Regions from separate parts of the Anaerostipes rhamnosivorans genome, predicted to be linked through region 1. Evidence: riboswitches for the same ligand, from Rfam matches in the RefSeq annotation. Region 1 holds a riboswitch; each other region holds the start of a gene.

Region 1 (5,020 bases):
CCATCCGCCGCCCCAGATCCAGTGGCCGGTGATCGGATAAATGACCAGACTGATCAGGGCACTGTAAACCAAATAAGATGAAAACTTTGTACGCTCTGCCATGGCGCCGGAAACGATGGTGGCTGCTGTGGCACAGAATACAGTCTGGAAGATCATGAAGACCCCGGGGGTCAGATCTTTAAACTGCTGAAGATCAATGGATGTTGGGTTAAAGAAACCTGTGGTCCCGATGATCGGATTGTCTCCTCCGAACATGAGGGCAAACCCGATCACAAAGAAGCAAAGGGTTCCAAGGACAAAGTCCATTAAGTTTTTCATAATAATATTGCTTGAGTTTTTCGCTCTGGTGAACCCTGTCTCTACCATCGCAAATCCTGCCTGCATGAAGAAGACAAGGAAAGCCGCGATACAAGTCCATACGATATTCAATAACTGCTGAACGCTCATATACATATCCTCCTTTAAATAAAAAGGGGACAATGCCTGCCTGCCGTTACAAGGTTACTTGTAATGGCCTGACTGCATTATCCCCTTTGATAATGTTGTTTACACTTTATTGTTTCCATAATTCATGCATTCGGCTTATAAAGCGTCTTTACCGGTCTCGCCGGTACGGATCCGGATCGCCTCTTCCACTGGAGAGATAAAGATTTTACCGTCTCCGAATTCTCCAGTGCGGACAGTGTTTACAATATCCTTGGTCACCTCATCCACAACCTCCTCCGGCATCACAGATTCGACTTTGATCTTAGGAAGAAGATTTGAATTTAATTCATTTCCTCTGTATTTTTGGGTAAATCCTTTCTGATTTCCATACCCCATGATATTGGAGATCATAAGTCCGGAAACCTTGTGCGCTTCCAGGATGTGTTTTACATCCGTGAGCTTTTCAGGTTTGATGACCACAACAACTTTTTTCATCATAATATAATCCTCCTTTTTTCCATTGACATCAAAAAAGGCATTCCAATCGTGTGATCGGAACGCCTTTGTTCTTGATTGGTTCCCATTATACGCCTTGAACCCTGATTGTCAATAAAAAGTTAAAATGTATAAAAATAAATACAAATCAAAATGGTTCTTATTTGCCAGTGAAAACATGATAGAATGGGAGAAAACAAAAAGAGCGGAGGAAACGATGAAAAAAGATAATAAGGCGGTTATGGCAGGCCTTGCGGTGCTTGCCACGTTTTTATGGGGAAGTGCTTTCCCCAGCGTAAAATTAGGGTATGACATCTTTGGTATCAAAGGCAGTGATATTGGCAGCAAACTGCTGTTTGCGGGTATCAGGTTCGCAGCTGCGGGAATCATGGTGCTGGCTGTTTTGGGGGCCCAGAGCAGGAGAAAACCTCTGCCAAAAAAAGGTACATTTAAAAAGCTGCTGGCCCTGGGGATTCTCCAGACAACCATCCAGTATTACTTTTTTTATGTTGGCCTGGCCCACACCACAGGGGCCAAGGGGTCCATCATCAATTCGTTTACAGCCTTTTTCCCTGTCCTTTTAGCGCCGCTGTTTTTCAAAAACGACAAGCTGTCAGTGAAGAAGATCCTGGGCTGTGCGGTGGGACTGTCGGGAATCGTGCTGATCAATCTGCAGGGCGGGAGCCTTGGAGGCTTTGCCTGGAACGGAGAGGGATTTATCGTCATGGCGGCCCTTTCACAGAGTCTTGCGTCTATCTACAGTAAAAAGCTGGCCCAGTCCATGAATGTCATGCTGATCGCGGGCTATCAGCTTTTACTCGGAGGCGGCCTGCTTCTCGTCCTGGGTTACACAGGGAACGGAACGCTGACCTTCTCCAGTGCGGGTCTGCTTTTGCTGCTTTACATGGCGGTTCTCTCAGCAGTGGCATTCAGCGTCTGGACATGGCTTTTGTCCCACTATCAGGTCAGCTCCATTTCCATCTATAATCTCCTGATTCCAGTGTTCGGAACACTGTTATCCGGCCTGCTCTTAAGGGAAAATGTTTTTACTGTTGTCAACATGGCGTCCATCCTCCTTGTGTGTGGAGGTATCGTTGTGGTAAACAGGCAGTGAGAGCTGGAGAAAATATATTATCAGGATAAAAAAAGGTAAAAGAATACAGGATTCTTAAAGCCTTTTCATTGTATTTCTGTAGGAAATAAACTATACTGATGAGGTAAAGATAGATTTGAATATTGGGCAAAGCAGGCGAAAGCCTGTGACGCAAAGCTAAAGGGTCTAAGATTTTAGGGATTATGACAGCCAGCTGCAGTTTGTATGCATTGCGTTCAGGGGAGAAGGCAGTGCATTTTTTATTCTATAGGAATGATGTGTGGGCTTGCCCACTTTGTTTTGGAGGGAATTGGAATGAAAAAGATATGGAAGCGTTTCGCTGTATATATACTGACTTTGTCAATGGTGTTTTCCTGGGTGATCACACCTAATACGGTCATGGGAAGTGTGAAAAAACAGGGAGGTCTGGATACAGTGTATCTGACCAGCTCTATGAATTTTCCCACATCGGGAGACGGCAGTACGAAAGAAAGACCATTGAAGGATATAAACAAAGCATTTGATTTGGTGAATGATGGAGGAACCATTGTCATTGTCGACAACTATGTGCATCAGGGGAAGCTGACTACACCGGAGGACAAAATGCTCACGGTCAAGGGAGAAACTTCATCGGTGTTTATGTCACTGCGGTATGGTCTCGCACAGGGAAATGATTTAAAGTTTGACAGCATCCGGCTGGAAACACCATCTACAGAAGCAGATGGGCGTTGCTTTTATGCCAACGGATACTCTCTGACGATGACAGATTCTGTCCAGTGTTTTACTAACCAAAATGTCAATCAAAAAGCTTACATCTATGCCGGAAGCCCAGACGGATCAGAGATCTCCGGGAGACGGGCAGTCATTGACGTGGCGGGCGGTAACTTTGCCGGGATCTATGGGTATGGAAAAGGCAGAGCCAAGGTGGCAGATGGATCCGAGATCACGATTCGCTCCAATGCGGACACGGATCAGCTGGATACTGCTTTGGTACTGAATCTGTATTCAAGACAAAAGCTGCTGGGATCTATCCAAAATGTGGATCAGCTGAATATTACCTATCCGGTCAGTGTCTATACTTTGATCAATGTGAAGAATGTTTCGCTGAGTTCAACACTCACACTGACTACAGAAAATGGGACCACTTTAACTGGTGATATGGATTTGAACGGATCTGCTGTTTTGAATATAGATGCAGATTTGCATGTAAAAGGCAGGATCAGTGGATATGCCCAGGTACTGGCTTCCTTAGGCAGACAGATTATATCGGATGTGCCTGGGTCTGCCGGAATTCTGGAATTGAACAACAGTCAGCTGCCTTGGGAAATCCGCACAACGGTGACTGGCACGAATAAAATATGGCGGGTAGAAAAGAAATCATCGAAAAGCATCTATTACATTAATGGGAAGGATGGTGATGACAGCAATACAGGACAGTCTGAAGATCAGGCATTTGCATCTTTATCAAAAGCATTGCAGGCGGCTTCCACAGGAAGAGAAAATATAGTTTTTAAAATTGTAGGCGATACACAGGTAGATAAAGCTTTGGTTCTTTCTTTACCGGGACATTCGATTGAAGTTTCAGGAAACAAGAGTGCACCTGCCAAATTAACATTTACGCAGCCGCTGACCATTAAAGATTTTACTCAGATCCACGACCTTAAACTGGATTTTAGTGCCTGTAGCGGACGCGACGGCGTCATCATAAAAGGAGTCGGTGTTTCATTTGAGAACAATCTTACTATGGAGGGAACTCCGCCGGATATCAGATATGAGAGTGTACCAGATTCCCAGGATACTCAGCAGATGGATATTTTAAGCGGAAGCTATGGAACTATTAAGGACGAAAATAAAGAGGGAATCCTGATTCTTCATAACGGGGATATCCAGGGAAAGGTGCTGGGATGGCAGATGCTGGATTTAGCTCCGGATTCCCAGCAAAATGAGGAGATCGTTATTCATGGAGGTATCGAGGGGACAGAAGATCTTTACATCTACAGTTTGGATGATGCAGCAAAAGTAAATGGAGATATCCAGGTGTCGAATATGGACACCGATGGGGGTGACGCAAACCTGGTCATGACCAGCGGAAAAAAGATCACTGCGGAAATTTTCAGTACGCAGATTTCACTCACGATTCTTCCAGAAAACGGAACGATCGAGGAAGGAGTTTATCTAACGGCGGATACTCTGTCAGACGACACTATCACAAGAATTGTACTTATAGATACAGACGGTCACTTAATGAAAGTTGAGAAAGACGGCAGTAAATATACAGGGATTTTAAAGAAGGTCCCTCAGCTTGAAGCACCCGTAAATGTCAGATGGGATGAACAGGGAAACGGTAAACTTCAATGGGATAAGGTGCCCAATGCGGATTCCTATATAATTGAACTTTTTGAAGAAGGACAATATCTTACTACGGTCAAGAACATCAAGACAGAAACCTATGACTGTTCACAGTATTTCAACGGAAAAGGAACCTATCAGGCTAAGATCAGTGCAGTTGACAGCTCCAACCAATACTCTGACAGCCAAAAGACAGACAGCGGACTGCTTTCCTACCGCCCAAAAGCAAAATCGGTGATCCTTGGCGGAGGCGACAGGCAGATGATTGTAGGTGACACGATACATATCAGATCAAGAGTTCTTCCAGACGACGCAGATGACAGACTGATCTGGAAGTCTTCTAACGAATCTTCAGCTATAGTGGATGACAAGGGATCTGTAACTGCAGTCTCAGAAGGAACCGCAGAGATCACAGCCACAGCTGCAGACGGCAGCGGAGTATCTGCCTCAGTTAAGATAACCGTAAGTAATAAAGTACAGAAGGTCCAGAGCATCCGGCTTAATCAGACCACAAAAGATCTGTATCCAGGAGACAGCTTTGTCCTGCAGGCAGATGTACAGCCCCAGAGTGCAGATGATAAGTCCGTGTCATGGTCCAGCAATAGTAAGGCTGTCTCAGTCAACAGCTCGGGAAGGGTCACGGCATTGGCGGAGGGC
Region 2 (5,020 bases), 510 kb from region 1:
CCACAAGCTGGTGGAAGGAAGCCTCAAGTACGGAAGTACAGTTCTTGGGACAGAGAAAAGCACGGGACAGCCGTACTATGAAGTGAGCGGAAACAATCTCATCATTCATTTTCCAGAATTGATGCTGCCTACGGACCAGAATGATCTGACACTGAGCACGGAGACGGATGAGACAAAAGAAGAGACAAAACCGGAATCTGTAAAGGCGGTAAATGAAGTCAGCGTATCCGCAGATGAGTTTAAATCAGAATTAACAGCAAAAGCAGAAGTAAATGTAAGTTATACTCCGAATGTAGAAAAGACAACATCATATAAAAAAGGAAACTTTGTAGAGTGGACGGTCAATATCAACAAAAATAATGCGGTCCTGACAAAACAGAAAGCGGAGTTGACAGACACACTCCAGCCGGGGTTGGTCTACAGAGAAGGATCTGTAAAACTCTATGATGTGACAGATGGAAATAAAAAAGTCGCCGATGTAGCTGAAGATTATGATGAAACATCAGGAAAGATTGTGTTTACACTTCCGGAAGGCGTCGATCTGGCCCATCAATATAAGATGGTTTTCATCACAGATGTGACAACAGCTACAAAGAATGTAAAGAATACAGTCACATTTGATGCCAGTGCCAAAGAGACAAAAGCTACCAGCGGCAGTGTGCCATTGATCTTACAGGGCATGAACAGCGGGCTCACAGGAGACAATATCCGTTTCATCCTCAATAAAACGGATTCTGAAAATCAGGCTCCTTTGGAAGAGGTTGAATTCCAGCTTTACGATCATAACAGAGATAAAGTGGGAACTCCTCTGACCACAGACGCAAAGGGCAGGATTGCCTTTGATGCAGGACTGAAATATGGAAACACCTATTATCTGAAAGAAACAAAAGCGTTAGACGGTTATGTTCTGGACCAAAAAGAATATGAGCTGACCATCGGAGAAAAAGACTCAGGTCAGGTCCTTGTGCAGTTTGACGGCAAGGATTACAAGTTTACTACAGATGAAAACGGAACATTAAATTTTGATTTTACAGTAACCAACGATGCAAAAAGAGGCTCTGTACTGCTTAAGAAGGTTAGCAGTGAGAATGCTTCCGAGTCACTGGAAGGGGCGGAGTTCAGCATTTACAAGGAAAACGGTGAACTGGTAGCACAAGGACTCAGGACTGATGCCCAGGGAATGATCCAGTTTGATTATTTAAGGTTCGGCAGTTATTATTTTCAGGAGACAAAAGCACCGGAAGGATATAACCTGGACGCAGACACAAAATATACTTTTGAGATCAATGACCAGGCCGTGGAGACTCCGGTGACTGTTGAGGCTGAGAATCTCCCGACAAAGGTTGCTGTGCTCAAATTAGATGCACAGACAAAGAAGGCTCTCTCAGGAGCAAAGCTTCAGATCATCAAGGTTCAGGAAGATGGATCAGAGCAGACCGTTGAAGAATGGACTTCCACAGAAGAGGCTCATCAGGTTACAGGGAAACTAATCCCTGGGGAAACGTATTTTCTGCGGGAAACAGAGGCTCCATTTGGATATGAGCTTGCCGAGGATGTAGAGTTTACAGTCGAAGCCGGAGGAGAGCTCCAACAGATCGAGATGTACGACGAACCGTCACCGGAAGATCCATACTATGGAGACAACGAGGAAGAGACATCATCAACTGAGACAACGACAACCACAACAACTTATGAAGAACCAGAAGATTCCTATTACAAGGAAGAGAATAAGACCTCTAAGACTTCCAGTGAATCAGTGACCACTGTAACAGAGTCTGAGGTTTCCAGAACTGGAGACAGAAGTTATACAGCTTTATTCATTTTAGCTGCGGCAGGCGCGGCAGGTGCGGTATGGATCCTTGTAAGGAGAAGACGCAGATAATAAAACTTAACAGGAAAAGGGATACTTACTGAGGCGGACAGTTTCATAAGTATGAGTTATTTACCACTATTTCCGTCGCGCTTTTGAAATGCGCTCCTCCAATAGTGGTAAATAACTATCGTAGGTGGCGCCTTTTGTCTTGCAACAGCCATCTCCAGCAGACATTACGTCCATTTTCACCAGTTCGGAGGCCTTGCATTCGAAGGGACGTTAGTTTTTCTTCTTGAAGTAAAGACTCGTAGGCGGTGCGCATTGCGCAGTGAGGCTGTCTGAGCGTCAGCGAGTTCCGAACGGGCCGCCGGAGAGGCTTTGCTGAAAGTTAGAAAATCTTACGTCCCTGAGACAGCAAGCCGGAGAACTGGTGAAAATGCATCCCTTTTTGTTCCATAAGATAGTTCCGCAGGCGTGATGCACATATATGCGTAAGGAAATTACTTGACTTATTTTGGTAAACATAATATGCTTAAAGTAGCAAGTAAATAGGCAAACCTGCTGAAAAGCAGTGACGCAAAGCTAAAGGGCCTTGGCGGTAAAGCCGTGGCAGCCAGCTGCCTCATAAATGATTATTTATGTGTAGATTGAAAATCCATTGGGTTTTCAGTCTTTTTTGTTAATCATGAGAAATGGGGGATCTATTATGTTTAAGAAGAGAAAAGTAAGAAGAAAAGCGGCACTGATCTTTGTGGCAGTGTTCACGGTTGCGGCAATCCTGGGAAGCAATCACCTGAAGGGGTTGTCAGCGCAGGAAGAAGAGATGGCTCAGAACACAGGAACCACGGAACAGATGACAACAGAGGGTACAGAGTCAACAACGCAGGTCACCGAAGCAGAGAAAACCACAACGGCGGCCACAGAAAAGACGACAGAAGTTCAGGCCACAACACAGGCTGACACAAAAGTCCAAAAGGCGGCAACAGCTTCAACTGCAGAGACGAAGAAAAGGACTGCTGTTAACAAGAGTAAAGCTTCCAAAAGCGCTGTTATAATAAACGGAGATTTTACAAAGTTCCTTACAAAATTTGAGTTTAAGGACCAGAAAACAGGAGAGTCATTTTCTGACACTCATCCAGTGACAAAGGACAGCAGCGTTCTGATCCGCTATGAGTTTAAGATTCCGAACAATGTAAATATTGAGGGAGGCTCTACATATAAGCTGAAGCTTCCGAGTGTTTTTCATTTAGAAAACCTTACCGGTACGGCGAGAAAGCTCAATGAGAGCCAGCAGGCAGCGGTAGATGAGGTCCCGAACTGGACCATTCACAGTGACAATACGATTACGGTAGCATTTCCGAAGACGCTGACAGAATCCAACGTGGAAGGATATATACAGATCCAGTGCAGTGTGGATGCGGAAAAACTGGTTGACCAAGTGATCATCTTTGACCTGGGACAGCTGGAAGGCTATGGGAAAGAATATAAGACCGATGTGGAACCAGAGGTAACAAAGAAAAGCCCTAAGGTGAAAAAGTCAGGAACCCTGAACCGGGATGACCAGACCATCACCTGGAGTGTTACGGTGACTCCGGACGCAGGTGATAAAAATCTGAAGGGATACAAGCTTACCGATACATTTAAGAATCCAGAAGAGCAGGAATTTGTCAGCGGCTCCATGACGCTGGATGGGACTCCGGCTGCAGATCCCACACTGACGGAAAAGGGGTGGGAATATACATTTGGAGATGTTTCAGATGGGGATCATATAGTCACATATAAAACAAAGATCCCGGACAAGTATTTCGAGGACATGAAATACAATCAAAATGGATCTGCCCAAATCAATAATAATATAACGAATACTGTTAAAATAGAAACAGCGGACCAGAAAGGCGAAGCAAGTTCCACAGCTTCTGTCCGTGCGACACAGTATCAGTTTATTAAGACAAAAGATGAGAATGGTGCAAGGGGATATGATGAGGCAACGGACAGAACCTGGCTTGGGTATAAGCTGTCAGCGATATATGATAATGGAGGAAGGATTGTAGAACCGGTGTTGATCTCCGATCAGCTTCCTTCCGGCACTTACTTGAATGAAGAACAGAATACGCTGAGAGTTAACTACGGGGATAAGGATATTATCCTCAAAAAGGTCTCTGGCTCCGAGCCTGGAATCAACCAGTATACTTACGATGAGAAGACAAACATCCTGAAAATAAAGCTGGATCCTAAACAGACTTCCGCCAATGTTTATTATAAGATCTGGTTGGATACAGAGGGAAACCATGGAGAACTTTCTTCTAATCCCAAGAATAACGCAGTCATAACAATCGGTAACAATATTGAGTTGACTGAGTGGGAAGATGGATTTGGCTGGACTCCCGGATATGAAACGAAAAAAATAGATCTGAACAAGTCTGGCAGTCTGGTAAATAAGGATGGAAAGCAATTTATCGACTGGAAAGTAACGATTAACAAGAACCCTTCGAAAAATGTGACAGGGAATGTCGACTTTACAGATACTCTCGGAGACGGCTTGGAATATGTCAGCGGCAGCTTTAAAGCCAGCTATGGCGGTAAGGATTACACTGACCCTGTAGTCCAGGGCAACATCATTAAATATACGATTAAGAATCTGGGTAAAAATGTGTGTACCATCACATACCGCACAAAAATTACCAGCGATCTTGATCTGAAACAGATTGGGGACAGCACTACTCATACCGGGACAAAGTTTAGTAACCAGGTCAAGCTTTTCTGGGAGGATAAGGACAAAGAGACTTCCGGGCAGGGTGCAGTGACCATTAAAACAGACCTTAAAAAAAGCGGTGCTTATAATGCCAAAGAAGACAGATATGACTGGACGGTCACAGCAAATTCCTACGGTCTGGCATTTCAAAACTTTGTAATGACAGATAAGCTTCCGGAACATCATACTCTCGTAGATGGAAGCCTTAAGTTTGGAAATACTGTGCTCACGAAGGATCCAAACGCAACGGCGCCATACTATGAGGAGAACAATGGAACGATTGTGATCCATTTTCCGGGAGATCAGATTTTTACATCTGCCTCTAAGATCACACTGAGCACAACGACTGACCAGCCGAAAGAAAAGACAGTCACAGCCGTGAATACGGTCAGTGCGGCAGCGGATGAGATCAGCGGTGAATTGACTGCGAAAAGTACCGTAACCGTAACATTTAC
Region 3 (5,020 bases), 980 kb from region 1:
CCTCCGGCACGTCAAAGGTAAGCATAAGCGGGGTTCCCACTGTGGGGATTTTTTCTTCCGTGCCGTCCGTTACTTTCAGGAGATTGATATCCAGGAGCATAGCCTGCTGGGCGGAAGTACGCTTCAGCTCCTTATTCAGCAGATCCTCTATCTTTTTGGAGGGGGAGGATACAGGCTCCGATTTTAAAATAATTTCTACAGTACTTCCGTCGGCAATCTTTTGGCTATCTTCTTCAGTAAGGAGTTCATCGGCTATATTATTTTCTATAGTCATATCGGGTACTTCGGGAGTCTTATCAACATTAATTGAACCGGAAGCAGTTCCAAAGGAAGCGATGTTCCAGGTTGCAGATTCGGAATCAGACTGATACTTAAGTTTTCCGTTTTTTAAGGTAAACCAGTTTTCTTTTGCGCCGGAGCCATTGAAGGCCACAGCTGTATCTCCTACGTCCAGGCCGGATGTCTTTAATGCAGTAGGCTTTGTTTGAGATTTTGGTTCAAAGGAGGATAGATTCAGTGTATGTTTTATATTCAATGTATTGAAATTAGCAATTCCGTCAAATGAGGACGTATTATCTTTGAGGATCAGTTCGGAGTCCGTATTGGAGGATAGTGATTCCCCTTTCATAAGAAGGCCTCCCCATAAGAACTCAACCTTGCTCTCTGAGACTGTCACGGTACTTTTCTCGGATGCTGCAAGGTCTTTAGCGTCTGCGTCATCGGTTTCACCGCCCGCGATATAATCTCCGTAATACATGGTACCTTTATACTCACATCCTTTCACATTGGAGAGGGAGATTGATGTCTGGGTGACTTTGGCGGACCCACCCTGACTTGACCCGCCTCCTCCAATGATCGTTCCCACAATGCTGCTGTCCTTCATGGTAACGGAGCTTGAACCCTTAACATCCGCATGGGAGCCGGAACCGTTGGCGGAACCTCCTCCGTTAAAGGCGGCAGCCACGAGATTGCCCCATTGCTCATCTACCGGGGAGACAGAGCCGGTCACGGTCAGGGAGACAGAGCCGTATACATCCGCAGAGCCCCCGCTGTATGAGGTTCCGCCGGATGTCACATAACCATAAATATTGGAACAGCCGGACATGACGGCGCTGACACTTCCTGTAACGTCGGCACACGCACTGTTGCTTGCATTGCCGGCACCCTGGAAAATCATCACTTCATTACCCTGGCCCTGGAAGGCCGTAGTTGTGGAACCTGCCTTTGCGCGGGCCTTGGCACCGTCCGCATACCCGCCTGCATAGACTTCACGTATGTCAACGTTTTTAAGCGTACAGGAAATCGATCCAGAAACGTCAGCAGTTGCAGAACCTGAGTCCTTTGATGTGGCAGATCCTCCGCCACGCAGAGAGTAGGTTCGTCCGGTTACGCTGAAGCTGACAGAGCCGGTGTTGGCCGAAGCGCTGTAGGAATTTGTGGTGTATGCATATCCGCCTCCGTAAAGATTTCCGTGGTTTCCAGACGGCACAGATGGAATATCAACTGTGACAGAGCCAGATACATTGGCGCTTGCGCTGCCTTTGGAAGCCATGGCATAACCTCCCCCGTAGACTTTGGAAGCGTTTACGGTACCGCTTATTGTGATGAGAACATTTCCGGTGACATCCGCAGGACCGGTGCCGTCAGAGTAACCACCGCCATATACGGAGGATACCTGAACATTCTGAATGACGATGCTGACATTGGACTTCACAGTTTTATTCTTTCCGCCGCCATAGATTGAAAAGCCAGAGGTCACCGGAGTTTCAGACAGCCGGGTTTGCCCTTTTGAGTCAAATACATATGCTTTGCCGTCAGAGTCTTTCTTTATTACAATAGGTGTCCCCTGAGCATACAGATTTGAGCCCTCGATCAGTATACCTGAATTCTCATCGGAGACAGTTTTTTTCGTTTTCTCCGTAGACCTGCCCGTGGATGTACTGCCGGCTGCGGTGACAGAAGACGGATCGCTTTGTTCCGGTACCAGCTGTTCTGTTGAGGATGCTTCAGTGGTCTGTTCCGTCTCAGACACTGCGTCAGTGGTTGGAGCTTGTGTCGGCGGCTGTGTGTTTGAAGCTGCCTCTTCGGTGGTTTTGTTCTGTGTCTCTGATACTGCGGAGGCCTGAGCCGCCTCTTTATTCTCCTTTGTTTCATCGGCTGCGTAACTTAGATTGCCGAGTGTTGCCACAATAAATGCCAAAAGCGTAGCCGCCAGCACAATGGTGTGTCTTTTCCATCTCTTCATAGTGATTCCCCCTTAAATGCCCCTTATGATCTTTTAATTAAACAAAAACTACATGCTGACGAAAAAAACTCCGGCAGAATACTGCCGGAGTCTATTTTATCTTTAAAATATACAACGTAAGATAAACTGCACATAAAAAGTGCAGTATAAGATCCATTGATAGAACTGTCAGATCAAATAGATCATGATGTCCTGTAGGTAAAATGGAGCAACCGGCTGCCATACCATAACATGGTTTAGGCCCTTGGCTTTGCGTCACCGGATTTCCCCGGTTTTGCCCATTTATAAAGGCCGCTCCCCGCGGTTCTTGTTTATATATCCAGTATATGATTTCGCTGCCGTAATGTCAATGAATACCTATTGTTTCCAGTGCATTTTATTGATATAATGGAGCATATGCCAAAGGAGAAACCAATGTCAATATTACAGATTAGAGATTTAATTCATCAATATATAACATATGGGGAGAAGGAAGAAGAGAATCAGACAGTCAACGCTGTGGACGGAGTGGATCTGACAGTGGAAAAGGGTGAATTCATTGCGATCCTTGGACACAATGGATCAGGGAAATCGTCCCTGGCGAAGCACATCAACGGACTGCTTCAGCCCACATCCGGTACCGTATATCTGAAAGGTATGGATACGAGAGATCCAAAGCAGATCCTTAGAATCCGCCAAAGTGCAGGTATTGTATTCCAGAACCCGGATAACCAGATTGTCGGTTCTGTGGTGGAGGAGGATGTGGCCTTTGGCCCGGAGAATATCGGGGTGCCCACAAGAGACATATGGAAACGTGTGGCGGGAGCCCTGGAGGGAGTTGGGATGACAGCCTATAAAAGCGCCAGCCCCAACCATTTATCCGGGGGACAGAAACAGCGGGTGGCTATTGCCGGCATCATGGCTATGGAGCCGGAGTGTATTGTGCTGGACGAGCCCACGGCGATGCTGGACCCCAAGGGGAGACGGGATGTGCTGTCTCTGGCCAGAGAGCTTAATGAGCAGAAAGAGATCACGATCATTTTGATTACGCATGATATGGAAGAAGTCCTGATGGCTGATAAGGTGTTTGTTATGGATCAGGGAAAGGTAGTCATGAACGGAACACCGAAGGAAGTCTTTGCCCATGTGAAGCAGCTCAAGGAATACGGATTGGAAGTGCCGTTTGCCTCAGAGCTTGCCTATGAGCTCAAGAAGGAAGGAATCAGGCTTTCTGATACGATAACGACAAGGGAAGAACTGGTGGAAGAGTTATGTCAATTAGTTTAGAAAAAGTAAGTTATATATATGAAGATAATTCCGATTTAAAAAAGCCTGCCCTGATTGATGTGGATCTAGAGATCGGAGAGGGAGAATTTATTGGGATTATCGGCCATACCGGATCGGGGAAGTCTACCCTGATCCAGCATCTGAACGGCTTGATGGAACCTACAAAGGGACATGTCTATTTTGAGGGGGAGAATATCCATGCCCAGGACTATGATATCAAAAGCCTCCGCGGCCAGGTGGGTCTCTGCTTCCAGTACCCGGAGCATCAGCTGTTTGAGACGACCATACTGGAGGACGTGTGTTTCGGTCCTATGAACTTTGGGGCTTCCAAAGAAGAGGCGCTGCAGGCTGCAAAAGAGGCGCTCAGAGATGTGGGAGTGGCAGAAGAGCTGTTTGAGAAGTCTCCTTTCGAGCTTTCCGGAGGGCAGAAGAGAAGAGCTGCCATTGCCGGTATCCTGGCTATGAAGCCGAAATACTTCATTCTGGATGAACCCACTGCAGGTCTGGATCCGGAAGGAAGAGTGCATCTGTTAAATCTTCTGAAGCGTCTGAATCAGGAGCAGGGCATCACGATCATCCTTGTGTCTCACAGCATGGAAGATATCGCATCCTATGTGGATCGGATGATCGTCATGAACCGGGGCCGACTGGAGTTTGACGGTGACAGGGAAGAGGTGTTCTCCCACCAGAAGGAACTGGAGCAGATGGGGCTGTCCGTTCCGTTTTTCCGTTATCTGGCCAATGATCTGAAGGAAAAGGGATTCCCTCTTGAGGGAGAGATCCTGACTCTTGAAGATGCCAAGACGGCGATCCTAGAAACATTAAAGAAGGAACAAACATATGATTAAAGATATTACCATAGGACAATATTACAGATCAGATTCTATTCTTCACCGGCTGGATCCGCGGGTGAAGCTTTTAGGGACGTTAATATATGTTGTAACACTGTTTTTCTCAAAATCTCCGCTGACCTATGCGGCATCCATACTGTTTCTTGCAGTGATGATCGGAATCTCCACAGTTCCGCTCTCCTTTATTGTCAGGGGATTGAAGGCAGTGGGTGTAATTCTGCTGTTCTCTGTGGTCATCAATATTTTCTTTATTCCGGGAGAGGCCATCGTTCATTTGGGCATTTTCAGGATCACCAAAGAAGGAGTTGTGACAGCTGTTTACCTGGGTACAAGACTGGTGATGCTGGTGCTGGGCACTTCCCTTATGACCTTCACCACCACACCCAACGAGCTGACAGATGGTCTGGAAAAGTCTCTGGGGTTTTTAAATATTATAAAAGTTCCTGTGCACGAAATCGCCATGATGATGTCCATTGCCCTGAGGTTTATTCCGATTCTCACGGAGGAGTTAGACAAGATCATGAAGGCGCAGACTGCCAGAGGAGTGGATTTTAAAAACGGAAGTTTCCTGCATCGGATGAAGAGTATGGTGCCTATCGTGGTGCCTCTCTTTGTGGCGGCAGTGAGAAGGGCCAATGACCTGGCAATGGCGATGGAA
Region 4 (5,020 bases), 520 kb from region 1:
CACTGTGTTGCAGTTCTTATCTGTCAGAGTTTATTCCGGTTTCTATTAAGATGGCTAAAGAACAGAGCCTATCTCTGAATCCAACAAAGATTTCAGGGGTCTGCGGGCGTCTGATGTGCTGTCTGAAAAACGAGCAGGAGACTTACGAATATTTGAACAAAAAGCTTCCGAACATCGGGGATGTGGTGAAAACTGCGGACGGCCGTACCGGTGAAGTACAGAGAGTCAATATCTTAAGGCAGAACGTGAAGCTGATCGTAGTAGATGACAATGGGGATAAAGAGATCGTTGAGTATAAGCTGGATGACCTGAACTATCACCCAAAAGGCGGAAGAAAAAGACGGGGAAAGGGCAATCAGAAGAATTATGAAAATTGAGCTTCAAGATGGGGAACGTCTGGACGATCTGGGCATCAAGGGTTATCAGATCATTCAAAAAAGAGATGGATTCTGTTTTGGAATGGACGCGGTTCTTTTGTCCTCCTTTGTCAAAGTAAAAAGGGGAGGGAAGGTACTGGATCTGGGTACTGGAACCGGTATTCTTCCTATTCTTCTGGAGGCTAAGACACCGGGCAGACATTTCACAGGGCTGGAGATCCAGAGTGAGATGGCCAGGATGGCAGAGAGAAGTGCTGCAGCAAACGGCCTGGAAGAAAAGATTGAGATCGTAGAAGGCGACATTACCAAGGCTTCTACGATTTTTTCACATGACAGTTTTGATGTGGTCACATCCAATCCGCCTTACATGGTTGACGATCATGGACTCAAGAATCCTAATGGGGCAAAAGCCATAGCCAGACACGAGATCCTGTGCAAGTTTGAGGATGTGTCAAAGGCTGCCAGGGTCCTTTTAAAGCACAGCGGAAGTTTGTTTTTAGTTCACCGGAGCTACCGGCTGGCAGAGATACTTCACTGCCTGAGAGAAGACGGCTTGGAACCAAAGAGGATCCGTTTTGTCTATCCCTATAGGGATAAGGAGTCTAATATTTTTCTTCTGGAGGCAGTGAAAGGCGGAAGATCCAGAATGAAGGTGGAACCGCCTTTGATCATCTATGAAAAACAGGGCCAGTATACAAAAGAAATTTACGAGATCTATGGATGGAAGCCAGGGGAGGTTTAAATGGCAGGAACATTATATCTATGTGCGACACCGATCGGTAACCTGGAAGATATAACATTCCGGGTATTGGAAACTTTAAAAAACGCAGACCTGATTGCCGCAGAAGATACCAGACACAGTATCAAGCTTTTGAATCATTTTGAGATTAAGACTAAAATGACCAGCTATCACGAATATAACCGGGTGGAGAAGGCACGTTACCTTGTGAAACTTTTAAGTGAGGGAAAAGACATCGCGTTGATCACGGATGCAGGGACTCCGGGGATTTCTGATCCGGGGGAGGAATTGGTGAAGCAGTGTCATGAAAATGGGATTCCAGTGACAGCCCTTCCCGGGGCATGCGCTCTGATCAATGCCCTGATCATTTCAGGACAGCCTACCAGACGGTTTTGCTTTGAGGCATTCCTGCCTGCAGATAAAAAGGAACGGGCTATGGTTTTAAGCCAGCTGAAGGATGAAACAAGAACCATAATCCTGTATGAGGCTCCCCACCGTATGATGAAAACTCTGGAGGAGCTGTATGACGCATTGGGCAACAGAAAGATGACAGTCTGTCGGGAACTGACAAAGAAGCATGAGACAGCGTTTGTTTCAAATATAGAAGAAGTGATTGCGTATTATAGTGAGCATCCGGTAAAGGGAGAATGTGTTCTGGTGATCCAGGGGAGGACCTTTCAGGAGATTGTGAAAGAAAGTCAGGAACAGTATCAGGAATTGGACTTGATGGAACACATGGAAACCTATATGAAAAGAGGCTACACGCAGAAAGAGGCTATGAAGCTGGTAGCCAAGGACCGGGGAGTTGGAAAGAGGGACGTGTACCAAGAATTGCTGAAATATAAAGAGCAGTAATTTAAAAAGAGACATATGAACGTTCATATGTCTCCTAAATATCATCTTTCATTTTATTCTGCAACATTTAAACCAGCAAGCTTGGCTAATTCAATGATAGAACTTTTTGAAACTTTTTTGCCTTTGTACTCAACGAGATCATCCATTTCGCCAGTAAAGATGTCCGCTGGATTGTACTTTTTCAATATGATGGTATCTTCGTCAACGAAGATCTCAAGGGGATCCCTCTCATTCACATCCAGATTACGTCTTAACTCAATTGGTAAAGTAATACGTCCTAGCTCATCAAGCTTTCTTACAATACCTGTACTCTTCATATTCGCTTCCCTCCTTGCAAATTAGTAAACTACTATACCTAACAATATCATACCTCAGAAAGCTTGTCAAATCCGGGCTTTGAAGCATATTACCTTAACACAGGGAATAGGATAAAGTATGAAAGAAAAAGGAGTTTTCCTTTGATCAATTATATATGGAGTGTCTTAATTTTAGCAGGTATCTTAATAGGAAGTATTAACGGCAATCTGAATGCAGTTTCAGACACGATTCTGGATTCCTCCAAGGAGGCTGTACAACTCTGTATTCTTATGTTCGGTGTTGTAGGGGTATGGTCCGGCATTATGAATGTTGCGGTTTCTCTCGGGCTGGTGAAAAAGCTTGAGAGGCTGATCGCGCCGTTTTTAAGGCTGCTGTTTCCGAGATTAAGGGATAAGGAAGCGAAAGAATACATCAGCACGAATATCGTGGCCAATCTTCTGGGACTGGGCTGGGCAGCCACGCCTTCAGGAATCAAAGCGATGAAGGCTCTGGATAGAATCAACCCTCATAAGGGAACTGCAACCAGAGAAATGTGCATGTTTTTAATTTTGAATATCTCCTCCCTGCAGCTGATCCCTGTCAACATCATTGTATTCCGAAGTCAGTACGGCAGCGTAAATCCAACTGCGATTGTTGCCCCCGCTATAATCGCGACCTTCTGTTCAACCATTGTGGGAATCTTTTTTGCAAAGATCATGGAGAAATTTCAAAAAAGCACTTGATTTATAGCGTCAATTTGTATATGATGAGAATAGGGTAAAGGGAGTAACCAAATAAATAGGCAAAGCTGCCGAAAGGCAGTGACGCAAAGCTATAGGGGCTATATTGTATAGGGAGTACAGTCGTGCCAGCCAGCTGCCTCATAAATTATTATTTATGTGTAGATTGAGAATCCATAGGATTTTCGGTCTTTTTTATTTCATATAATTAATGGGGGTATAAAAATGAATAAAAAAGTAAGGAAAGGTCTTGCGATCCTTGCAACATTTGTGCTGACTGTATCTTTTATTGCAGGAAACGGCGCTTTTAGCAGTGTATATGCACAGGAGACAGGAACAGCGAGTACAGCAGATCAAAACACTTCTACATCTGAAGCTTCTTCTGCGACAGAAGAAGTATCTACAACAGCCACGGAGTCTGCCACAACAGCAGAGCCAAAGGCCAATACAGAGAGCACTGCCAAATCCACCACGGAGCAGAGCACTGCATCTGTAACAGCAGTTCAGAAAAAAACAGCCGCAAAGTCTGTAAAAAAGGCTTCAGAGCCTGCAGTGACAAACGGCGATTTTACCAAATATTTAACTAAATTTGCATTTACCGACCATGAAGGAAAAGAGTTTTCGCAGTCACATCCTGTCACAAAGGACAGCAATGTGATCATCAGGTATGAGTTTAAGATCCCCAATGATATAACAATCCAGGGAGGATCCACTTTTATCCTGAAGATGCCAAACGTTTTTCACCTTGATGGTTTAGGCGGCGTTGCGCAGAAGCTGAATAAACAGCAGGCGGGTAATGTAGAAGACGTTCCCAACTGGAAAGTCAACCGTGACTCTACTATCATGGTCACATTCCCAAAGACATTGACAGAGTCTAATATTGAAGGATTCATGGAGATTAACTGCAGCGTTGATGCAGATAAATTAAAAGACGAGACCATTATTTTTGATCTGGGACAGCTTGAGGGATACGGAGAAGAATTTGAGACTGACTATAAACCGGAAGTAACGAAGAAAAGCCCGGAAGTGGCAAAGTCAGGCTCCTTAAACAGAGAGGACCAGACTGTCACATGGACAATCACGGCAAAACCGGATGCATCCGATAAGAACCTGGAGGGCTACACACTTACCGACGTATTTTATAAAAATGCCCAGACAGGAACCGCAAAGTATCAGTCCTATGTAAAAGGTTCCATGAAGCTTGACGGAGTCCAGGCAGCAGATCCTGAGGTCTCAGACAATGGATGGAAGTATACATTTGGAAAGGTCAGTGACGGAAAGCACACTCTTACCTATAAGACAAAATTAACAGATGAGTTTTTCGACATTCATTATAATAGCGGCGGCGCTGCTGATTTATCCGGAGGTGTTGCTAACACTGTTACCATAAAAACGAAGGATGGAAAAGGTGAGGCTTCAGCCAATGCTTCTGTGAAGGCTGTAAGATATGCGTTCTGGAAAAATAAAAGTGCATCCAACAATGTAGGATATGATGAAACAGAAAAGAAACCCTATCTTGGATTTCAATTAAAAGGCAATTATGATGCAGCGGGCAAGAAGCTCCCTGTAACTCTTACAGATAAGCTTCCGGAAGGAACAGTCCTAATGGAAAAGGATGGAGAGCTCATCGTGCAGTATGGCAAAGACACAGCATTGAAGCTTACCAAAGCATCTGGCCAGACACTTGAGGTGAATGAATATACTTATAATGAATCAACAAGAGAATTTAAGATAGCTCTGGATCCCGATGCCAGCGGCAAAGATGTCTTTGTTAACTACAAGATCTGGCTGTCTACAGAGACGGCAGTCAAAGCCGGAAAGATTAGAAATACGGCAACGATGACGGTTGGTGATCATGTGAGTATTTCTGATTGGGAAGATTCTAACTGGGGAGTCGGCTATCAGGAAGGCAAACTCGGACTTAAAAAATCTGGTGCCTTTGCCAGAGTGGATAATGATAATACCATCAAATGGACGGTTACCATTAATGAAAATCCTACAAAGACGGTAAA

Evidence for each region. Region 1 has a riboswitch for cyclic di-GMP ahead of AR1Y2_RS03085 (Ig-like domain-containing protein). Riboswitches for the same ligand answer to the same signal wherever they lie in the genome.
Region 2: linked by a shared signal. The riboswitch ahead of AR1Y2_RS00550 (SpaA isopeptide-forming pilin-related protein) and the one ahead of AR1Y2_RS03085 (Ig-like domain-containing protein) in region 1 are both predicted to bind cyclic di-GMP.
Region 3: linked by a shared signal. The riboswitch ahead of AR1Y2_RS15900 (autotransporter outer membrane beta-barrel domain-containing protein) and the one ahead of AR1Y2_RS03085 (Ig-like domain-containing protein) in region 1 are both predicted to bind cyclic di-GMP.
Region 4: linked by a shared signal. The riboswitch ahead of AR1Y2_RS00545 (MSCRAMM family protein) and the one ahead of AR1Y2_RS03085 (Ig-like domain-containing protein) in region 1 are both predicted to bind cyclic di-GMP.

The regions. Positions count from the first base shown of each region.
Region 1 covers NZ_CP040058.1:618,832-623,851, forward strand. The annotation lists gene AR1Y2_RS03070 (ammonium transporter) at 1-447, opposite strand, end outside; gene AR1Y2_RS03075 (P-II family nitrogen regulator) at 583-921, opposite strand; gene AR1Y2_RS03080 (DMT family transporter) at 1,139-2,035, shown strand; cyclic di-GMP riboswitch class I at 2,151-2,236, shown strand; gene AR1Y2_RS03085 (Ig-like domain-containing protein) at 2,330-5,020, shown strand, end outside.
Region 2 covers NZ_CP040058.1:107,790-112,809, forward strand. The annotation lists gene AR1Y2_RS00545 (MSCRAMM family protein) at 1-1,882, shown strand, start outside; cyclic di-GMP riboswitch class I at 2,355-2,438, shown strand; gene AR1Y2_RS00550 (SpaA isopeptide-forming pilin-related protein) at 2,520-5,020, shown strand, end outside.
Region 3 covers NZ_CP040058.1:3,227,323-3,232,342, reverse strand. The annotation lists gene AR1Y2_RS15900 (autotransporter outer membrane beta-barrel domain-containing protein) at 1-2,245, opposite strand, end outside; cyclic di-GMP riboswitch class I at 2,450-2,534, opposite strand; gene AR1Y2_RS15895 (energy-coupling factor transporter ATPase) at 2,660-3,511, shown strand; gene AR1Y2_RS15890 (energy-coupling factor transporter ATPase) at 3,496-4,359, shown strand; gene AR1Y2_RS15885 (energy-coupling factor transporter transmembrane component T family protein) at 4,352-5,020, shown strand, end outside.
Region 4 covers NZ_CP040058.1:102,338-107,357, forward strand. The annotation lists gene AR1Y2_RS00520 (PSP1 domain-containing protein) at 1-377, shown strand, start outside; gene AR1Y2_RS00525 (tRNA1(Val) (adenine(37)-N6)-methyltransferase) at 367-1,119, shown strand; gene rsmI (16S rRNA (cytidine(1402)-2'-O)-methyltransferase) at 1,120-1,971, shown strand; gene AR1Y2_RS00535 (AbrB/MazE/SpoVT family DNA-binding domain-containing protein) at 2,025-2,288, opposite strand; gene AR1Y2_RS00540 (nucleoside recognition protein) at 2,430-3,011, shown strand; cyclic di-GMP riboswitch class I at 3,060-3,152, shown strand; gene AR1Y2_RS00545 (MSCRAMM family protein) at 3,234-5,020, shown strand, end outside.